Regions from separate parts of the Rhizobium binxianense genome, predicted to be linked through region 1. Evidence: predicted binding sites of a transcription regulator. Region 1 holds the regulator's gene; the other holds the start of a gene.
The links. Region 1 encodes LexA, which represses DNA repair genes until DNA is damaged. Its sites were predicted from a motif close to TGTTCNNNNTGTGTTCNG; they were not measured.
Positions count from the first base shown of each region.

Region 1 (4,495 bases):
GATCGCCGCCGCCGGCGCGCTCATCGCCGTCACCGCCTATTTCCTGATCTCCGGTTTCGGGGTCTCGGCCGAACGCGCCTTTATCATGATGGCCATCATGCTGGTTGCCGTGTTCTTCGATCGGCCATCGATCAGCCTGCGCAATGTCGTTCTCTCCGCGTTGGTCATCATCGCCATTTCACCCTCCGAAGTCTTGGGCCCGAGCTTTCAAATGTCCTTTGCCGCGACATTGGCTTTGGTATCGGGTTATCAGCTGTGGAAGGATCGGCGTGTCCGGGAAAACGCCTTGCTGAAACTGCCGATCGTCAGGCCGGTGGTCGCCGTCGCCGGTTTCTTCGGCGGCGTCTTTCTGACCTCGCTGATCGGCGGTTTTTCCACCGCGCTGTTTTCGATCGAGCATTTTCATCGCCTGACCGCTTACGGCCTGCCGGCAAACCTCGCGACGATGCCGATCATTTCCTTCATCGTCATGCCGGCCGGGCTGCTGGCGATGTTGCTCATGCCTTTCGGTCTGGACGCTCCCCTCTGGGAGGTGGTCGGATTCGGCCTCGATCTGGTGATTGCGGTCGCCAAGACGGTGTCCGGCTGGGGCGGTGATATCGGCATCGGCCGCTTGCCCGCCTGGTATTTCGCTGTTGCCGTGGCAGGCTTTCTGCTGCTGACGCTGCTGCGCACCCGGCTGCGCCATGTCGGCACATCGATCATATCAGTCGCGACTCTTATCCTGCTGCTTCTGCCGGTTCCCCGGCCGCCGGACCTGGTGATTTCGGAGGATGGTAGTCTGGTTGCGGTCGTCGCGGTCGCGGCGATCGCTTCCAACCGTGAAAACCCGCCGGATTTCATCTTCGACCAGTGGCAGCGAGCGCTGGTCCTGCCGACGCATGCAGCGCCGAAGATGCTGGATGGTCCCGCTATCCCGCCGGAAGGAGAAGACCGCCGCGTCAGGCTCTCCCGCGATCAGCAGAACGAAGCGAGGACGGCGATGCAGGCGGCGGCCGCGGGCGGCGACGCAAACCGTTTTTCCTGCGTCAAGAAGGCCTGGTGCACATCAAGGCTCGGCAATGGCCATATCGTCACCGTCATCGACAATGCCGCCTATCTCGGTCCGGCCTGCGATGCGGCCGATATCGTCGTGACATCGGTCCGCCTGCGTTTCAACAGCTGCCGCTCTGGTGGGACGCTCTTTACCGGCGAGACGCTGCGCAGGACAGGCTCCGTGGAGTTGCGCTTCACCGATGCCGGCCTGGAGGTCGTGAGCGCATTCGAGACCCTGTCGCGGCCATGGATGCGCCATCGCGCCTATGACTGGCGCAGCAACAGTTTTGCCGAATCCGGCCTGTCTGGTGTCAGTGATAGCGGCGAATGAGGCCGACGAGCTTGCCCTGTACCTTGACGCGGTCCGGCCCGAAGATCCGGGTCTCGTATGCCGGGTTGGCGGCCTCCAGCGCGATCGAGGCGCCTTTGCGGCGGAAGCGCTTCAGCGTCGCTTCCTCGTCATCGACGAGGGCAACGACGATGTCGCCGGGACTTGCGGTGCTGCCGTTGCGGATGATCACGGTGTCGCCGTCGAAGATGCCGGCATCGATCATCGAATCGCCCTTGACCTCGAGCGCATAATGTTCACCGGAGCCGAGCATGTCGGCGGGAACGACGATGTCGTGGGTATTGTTCTGGATCGCCGAGATCGGCACGCCGGCGGCGATCCGGCCCATAACAGGCACGGAGACCGAGTTGCCGTTATCGGCGACAGGTTTGGCAGGAGCGGGAGCGGCGACCGGCTGGGGCTTGCCGAGGCTGCCTTCGATGACGCTCGGCGAAAAGCCCCGCCGTGGCTGGATGCTGGGGCTGTAGGCCTCCGGAAGCTTGATGACCTCGAGTGCCCGGGCCCGGTTCGGTAGGCGGCGAATGAAGCCGCGTTCTTCGAGCGCTGTAATCAGGCGATGAATGCCGGACTTCGAGGCAAGATCGAGGGCATCCTTCATTTCGTCGAAAGACGGCGGAACGCCGGACTCCTTCATGCGCTCATGAATGAAAAGGAGAAGCTCCTGTTGTTTGCGCGTGAGCATCGACGTCAGACCCCTGATTGAAACAAATCCAGAACAGACACTATATGTTCCATATGTGTTCCGCAAGTGGCTAAATTTCCGTAAAACTTGCCGCCAACTCGTTGAGATTTTTATTTTCGTTCGCCGGATTGGCGGACAAGTCTTGCCTTGGGTGGCACTCTCACACATCTCTGCTTTGCCACGAGAGGGGATATCATGAACGCGCATTCCGCCAAACCGCATCCGCTGGATCACGTCGTGCTGCCCGTCGTCAATATCGATCTGGCGCGCGAAAGGCTCGGCAAGCTCGGCTTTACCGTTGCCGCCGAGGCGCGCCATCCCTTCGGAACGGAAAATGCCTGCGTCTTTTTTGCCGACAAGACCTATCTGGAGCCGCTCGGGGTTGCGAGCATCGCCGAGAGCGAGACGTCGGCGCGGCAAGGCAATGTCTTCACCGCCCGCAACCAGGCTTTCCGTTTCCGCTGCGGCGAGGAGGGGCTTTCGGCAATCGTCTTCGCCACCGAAGATTCTGCCCGTGATCATAAGAATTTCGCCAGCAAGGGATCGAGCGCCGGCGAGATGCTGGAGTTCAGCCGGCCGATGATGATGCCGGATGGTTCCGAGAGCGTCGGCAGCTTCAAATTGGCTTTCGCCAGCGATCTGCGGGCGCCTGATTTCTTCCTCTTCACCTGTCAGCGCATCAACCCGCTCCCGGCTGACCGTGGTGCGCTGGAGAAACATGCCAATGGCGTCATCGGCATAACCGAGGTTGCGCTTTGCGCGCCTGATGCCGCCGCATTCGGCGCCTTCGTCAGCCTCGTCGCGGCGCAGCCGGCAATCGAGAAAACCGGTTTCGGCGTCAATATCGCCGCGTCGAATGCGAGAATCAGCCTGATGACGCCGGAAGGGCTGGAGGCCTATTTCGAGATCGCCGTCTCATCCGCCGACCGCGGCCTGCGCGGCCGGGCAATCCTCTTTGCTGTCGCCGATCTTGCCGTGACAGAAGCGCATTTGGCTGCTAACGGAGTGACGTATACGCGCAAGAACAATCGCATTCTGGTGAAGCCCGCGCCCGGGCAGGGCACGCTCTTCGCCTTCGAGGAAACACGATGAGCACCGATACGAATTCCGAAGTCAAGATCGGCGAAGGCCAGGGCCAGGTCACCTTTTCAAATGCCGGCCGCCTGTCGCTGATTGCCGGCCCCTGCCAGATGGAGAGCCGCGACCACGCCTTCATGGTCGCCGGCACGCTGAAGGAGCTTTGCGAAAAGCTCGGCATCGGCCTCGTCTATAAGAGCTCGTTCGACAAGGCGAACCGCACTTCGCTTTCGGCCGAACGCGGCATCGGGATTGAAAAGGGTATGGAGGTCTTTGCCGACCTGAAGAAGGAATTCGGCTTTCCCGTCCTGACCGATGTCCATACCGCCGAGCAATGCGCCGAAGTGGCAGAGGTGATCGATGTGCTGCAGATTCCAGCCTTTCTCTGCCGCCAGACCGATCTTCTCATCGCCGCCGCCAAGACCGGCCGCGTCGTCAACGTCAAGAAGGGCCAGTTCCTCGCTCCCTGGGATATGAAGAACGTCCTGAAGAAGCTCAACGCCAGCGGCAATCCGAACGTGCTGCTGTGCGAGCGCGGCGCCTCCTTCGGTTACAACACTCTGGTTTCCGATATGCGTTCGTTGCCGATCATGGCAGCGATGGGCGCCCCCGTTGTTTTCGATGCCACACATTCCGTGGCGCAGCCGGGCGGGCAGGGGGATTCCTCCGGCGGTCAACGGGAATTCGTGGAAACGCTGGCGCGTGCAGCGGTAGCGACCGGCATTGCCGGCGTCTTCGTCGAAACCCATCAGGACCCGGACAATGCGCCTTCCGATGGCCCGAACATGGTCTATCTCAAGGACATGCCGCGGCTTCTGGAAAAGCTGCTCGCCTTCGACGCGGTCGCCAAGGCCTGACGTTCAACAGCCTGACATGATCGTGCTGTAGGCGAGATCGGACAAGCTGGTTCGAAGGCGGAAAACTGCGCCATTGTAATTTGCACGCCTTCGATTATGACAGGCTTCGAACGACTTATCACCCACCGAGCAGGAAGAACCCATGACTGCAATCACCGATATCATCGCCCGCGAGATTCTCGATAGCCGTGGCAACCCCACCGTCGAAGTCGATGTCTATCTCGAAGACGGCAGCATGGGCCGCGCGGCCGTTCCCTCGGGCGCCTCGACGGGCGCACATGAGGCGGTCGAGCTGCGCGACGGCGGCAAGCGCTACCTCGGCAAGGGCGTCCAGAAGGCGGTCGATGCCGCCAACACCGAGATCTTCGACGCGATCGGCGGCATCGACGCCGAAAACCAGATCCAGATCGACAACATCATGATCGAGCTGGACGGCACGCCGAACAAGTCGCGCCTCGGCGCCAACGCCATCCTCGGCGTCTCGCTCGCCGTCGC
Region 1 covers NZ_CP118713.1:1,673,917-1,678,411, forward strand. Annotated here, with positions in the region: gene PO860_RS08355 (ComEC/Rec2 family competence protein) at 1-1,366, shown strand, start outside; gene lexA (transcriptional repressor LexA) at 1,347-2,066, opposite strand; gene PO860_RS08365 (VOC family protein) at 2,262-3,158, shown strand; gene kdsA (3-deoxy-8-phosphooctulonate synthase) at 3,155-4,000, shown strand; gene eno (phosphopyruvate hydratase) at 4,143-4,495, shown strand, end outside.

Region 2 (4,495 bases), 1.1 Mb from region 1:
ATCGAGGTCGTTGGTCGGTTCGTCGAGCAGCAGAACGTTGCCGCCGGCCTTCAGCATCTTGGCAAGGTGAACGCGGTTGCGCTGGCCGCCCGAGAGATTGCCGACCTTCTGCTGCTGATCGCCGCCCTTGAAGTTGAAGGCGCCGCAATAGGCCCTGGAGTTCATATCGAACTTGCCGAGCTTGATGACCTCAGCGCCGCCTGAGATTTCCTCCCAAACGGTCTTGCTGCCGTCAAGTGCGTCGCGGCTCTGGTCGACATAACCGAGATGGACCGTCTCACCGATGCGGACGGATCCCGCGTCCGGTTTTTCCTGGCCGGTGATCATCTTGAACAGCGTCGTCTTGCCGGCGCCGTTCGGGCCGATGATGCCGACGATGCCGCCCGGCGGCAGCTTGATCGACAGGTCGTTGATCAGCGTGCGGCCCTCGAAGCCCTTGGTGATGCCCTCCATCTCGATGACCACCTGTCCCAGGCGCTCGCTGACCGGGATGATGATCTGCGCGTCGCCGGGACGCTGCTTTTCGGCGGCCTCCACCAGCTGCTCGTAGGACTTGATACGCGCCTTGGATTTTGCCTGACGGGCCTTCGGGCTGGAAGCGATCCATTCCTGTTCGCGGCTGATCGCCTTTTGACGGCCTGCCTCTTCCCGGTTTTCCTGCTGCATGCGCTTGGCCTTGGCGAGCAGGTAAGCCGAGTAGTTGCCTTCATAGGGAATGCCACGGCCGCGGTCGAGTTCGAGGATCCATCCGGTGACGTTGTCGAGGAAGTAGCGATCGTGGGTGATCATCATCACGGCGCCCGGATAGTCGCGCAGATGCTTTTCGAGCCAGGCAATCGTCTCGGCGTCCAGGTGGTTGGTCGGTTCGTCGAGCAGCAGCAGGTCCGGCTGCGACAGTAGCAGGCGGCAGAGCGCGATCCGGCGGCGCTCACCACCGGACAGGCTGGTGACATCGGCGTCGCGCGGCGGGCAGCGCAAGGCTTCCATCGCCATCTCGACCTGGCTTTCCAGATCCCAGAGGTTCTGGCTGTCGATGATGTCCTGGAGCTTCGCGCCCTCTTCCGCCGTCTCGTCGGAATAGTTCATCATCAGTTCATTGTAGCGCTCGAGCACGGCCGTCTTCGAGGCAACGCCTTCCATGACGTTCTCGAACACCGTCTTGCTGGGATCGAGGTGCGGCTCCTGCTCGAGGTAGCCGACCGTCGCTCCTTCGGCGAGCCAGGCTTCGCCGGTATATTCCTTGTCTTGTCCGGCAATGATGCGCAGCACGGTGGATTTACCGGCGCCATTCGGTCCGAGGATACCGATCTTGGCATCGGGGTAGAAGGAGAGGTGGATATTCTCCAGGATCTTCTTGTTGCCATAGGCCTTGTTGAGGCCGGACATATGATAGATGAACTGACGTGCCATGCTGCGCTGCTCCGGGCGGGAAACTTCGATCGTGCCGCTATGTAGGCGAAACAGCGCCTGCGGGCAACGCCGAAACCCGGTTTACTCAGGATTTCCGGTCAAAAGCCCGCAGCGTCGACGACGCCCTCGTCGCAGCCGAAGGAGGTTTTCCCCGCTCCCTGGATCAGATCGGCAAGGCCAGCACTTTTCGCCGACGCCGCTCCGGCGGCCTCCGAAAGCCCGATCGTCAACCCGCTGACCATTTTGACATTGCCGGCCCGCCGGCAGCTCATCTTGACGCGGTCACCGGCACCCGGCCCGAAGCTCTTGTCGAAAGCCGCCTTGATCGCCTCGGCTTTAACCGGCTTGCCGATATTGGCGGCGAAGAGATCGCGCACGGCCGAGGTGTTGAGTGCGCCGAGGAGATGCACGCCGACGCCGAAATAGTCCTCGGCGCTCATTTTCGCGCAGGTGCCGTGCTTTGTCCATTCATGCCGTTCCAGGCCGGATTGCGTGCCGGGCATGGCTTTTGCGAGCGCCGCCTTCGTCTCGGCCGAAAGCGTGACCTCCGGCAATGTGGTCCAGTTGCCGTCCTTGTCGGCGGCCTTCTGCTCGGCACTCACGCCGCAATAATCCTGCCGCATCGGCCAGAGCCCGTGCAGCGAAAAATTCGTCGCATCGGGGCGCTCGCCGGTCTGGCTGGCGCATTCGACCTTCTTCTGGTTCGTCTGGCAAAAGGCGGGCTGCCAGCTTGCCGCAAGAATAAAACGGGTGCGCCCGCCGGTCTCCTGTGCCACGGCGGCGCCGGCAAGAACCATCGATACGGCGAACGTCAAGGTACGCAACTGCATGCTGCTCATTTCAACCCCCAAAAAAGAACAATACAGGAACAAATAAGCACGAAGATCGCAAGCCCGCAACCCTGAATCGCAACAGCAATGCAATTTGTTATCGGATAACCCCGGAACCGATGTTGCTTTTGGGCGGTGATCTGGTCTGTTGCGGCAAGGAGGACCGACATGTTTTCTGAAACGCAGAGGCTCGCCGTGCCCGGGGCGTCGCTCGCCTATCACCATGCCGAAGCCACAGGCGCGGCCCGCGGCATCCTGTTGATATCGCACGGTCTTGCCGAACATTCGAAACGCTATCGCGCCTTTGCCGAGACGATGGCGGCGCGCGGCTATCACGTCTATGCCCATGATCACCGCGGGCACGGCGAAACCACCGCAGCCGACGCGCCGATCGGCCGCTTCGCCCAACGAGGTGGCGTCGAAAAGGTGATCGGTGACGTCCTTGCCATGCGCGGCCATGCCGCCACCCGCCATCCCGGCCTGCCGGTGATCCTCTTCGGCCATTCGATGGGCGGCCTGATCGCCCTCAATGCATCCGTCACGGCGCCGGCCGATTTCGATGCCGTCGCCGTCTGGAATTCGAATTTCGCCGTCGGCCTTGCCGGCCGCGCCGCCCAGGCAATCCTGCTTGCCGAGCGCATGCTGAAGGGCTCCGACGTGCCGAGCGGCCTGTTGCCGAAGCTCACCTTCGGCGCCTGGGGAAATGCGATCCCGGGCCGCCGCACCGAGTTCGACTGGTTGTCGCGCCTACCCGGTGAAGTCGATAAATATATCGCCGATCCGCTCTGCGGCTTCGATGCCTCGGTCTCGCTCTGGCTCGATCTCTTCGAACTGACGTTTCGCGCGCCGCAGAAATCCCATCTCGACCGAGTGCCCCGTGATATGCCGATCCATCTGGTCGGCGGCGGAGAGGATCCCGCCACAGAGCGTGGAAAAGCTATCCGCTGGCTGTCAAACCATTTGAAAGCCCAAGGCTTCTCTCGTATCAGCACTCAGATATATCAGGACATGCGGCACGAAACGCTGAATGAGATCGGCGCGGATGCGGCGACCGCGGCCTTTGCGGACTGGTGCGACGGGGCCGCCGCAAGAGCCTGAGCCATAGGGATTCCATCATGAGCAGCTCCTCCTCCCGTACAGTTTCGTCCCCCTCCGAAGTGACGACAGGGCTTGCGCTGATGTTTCTATCGGTGATGGTCTCGCCGCTCATCGATATCTTCTCCAAGCTTGCCGTCGTCACCATTCCATCCGCCGAGGTCACTGCCGCCCGCTTCGCCATCCAGGCGCTCTGCATGCTGCCGATCGTGCTGTGGCGGCGCAGCTTTACCGATTTCTCCTGGAGCCAGAGCCTGTTCCATGCCATCCGCGGCGCGATCATCACCGTCTCGATGATCTCCTTCGTTACCACCCTAAAATACATGGCGGTCGCCGACGCGATTGCGATCTTCTTCGTCGAGCCGATCATCGTGACGATCTTCGGCGGCATCTTCCTGAAGGAAACGATCGGCTGGCGGCGCTATACCGCCTGCGGCGTCGGCTTCTTCGGGGCGATGCTGATCATCCAGCCGAGTTTTGAGGAGGTCGGCTATGTCGCGCTTCTGCCCGTCCTCAGCGCGCTCTGCATCGCAATCTTCGTGCTGATGACCCGCGTCCTCTCGCACAGGGAAGACCCCTGGGCGATGCAGTTCCAGATGGGCATCTGGGGCCTGCTCTTTTGCGCCATCCTGCTCTATTTCGGCGAGGGAACCGGTTCCGACCTCCTCGATCCCGTCATGCCGCAGGGCAATGTCTGGTTCTACCTCGCCGGCGTCGGCGCCACGGCCGCAATCGCTGGTATCTTCGGGGTTTATGCCTATCGCGCCGCACCGGCCTCGACGCTGGCGCCGCTGCAATATTTCGAGATCGTATCGGCGACAATCTTCGCCTGGCTGGTCTTCGGCGACTTTCCGAATGCGGTCAAATGGCTCGGCATCATGATCATCATGGCGTCGGGCTTCTACATCCTCTGGCGCGAGCGCCGCTTTGCATCCAGACCCGTATCCGATACATCTGAGGCGACGCTGGCGCCGTAACCGCCTTCCGGAGGAATATGACGGAAACCGTGACGAAAAAGCCGCCGCTTGCCCGCATTCGAGTGATCGAGCTTGCCCGCGTGCTGGCCGGCCCCTGGGCAGGACAGATGCTTGCCGATCTCGGCGCCGACGTCATCAAGGTCGAAAATCCCGATGGCGGCGACGATACCCGCCAATGGGGGC
Region 2 covers NZ_CP118713.1:2,741,989-2,746,483, forward strand. Annotated here, with positions in the region: gene ettA (energy-dependent translational throttle protein EttA) at 1-1,410, opposite strand, end outside; gene PO860_RS13580 (ribonuclease T2 family protein) at 1,509-2,249, opposite strand; gene PO860_RS13585 (alpha/beta fold hydrolase) at 2,409-3,338, shown strand; gene PO860_RS13590 (DMT family transporter) at 3,356-4,312, shown strand; gene caiB (succinate--glutarate CoA-transferase) at 4,330-4,495, shown strand, end outside.
Region 2: PO860_RS13580 (ribonuclease T2 family protein) is a predicted target of LexA. The motif match lies at 2,264-2,281, and genes of this name have one in related genera.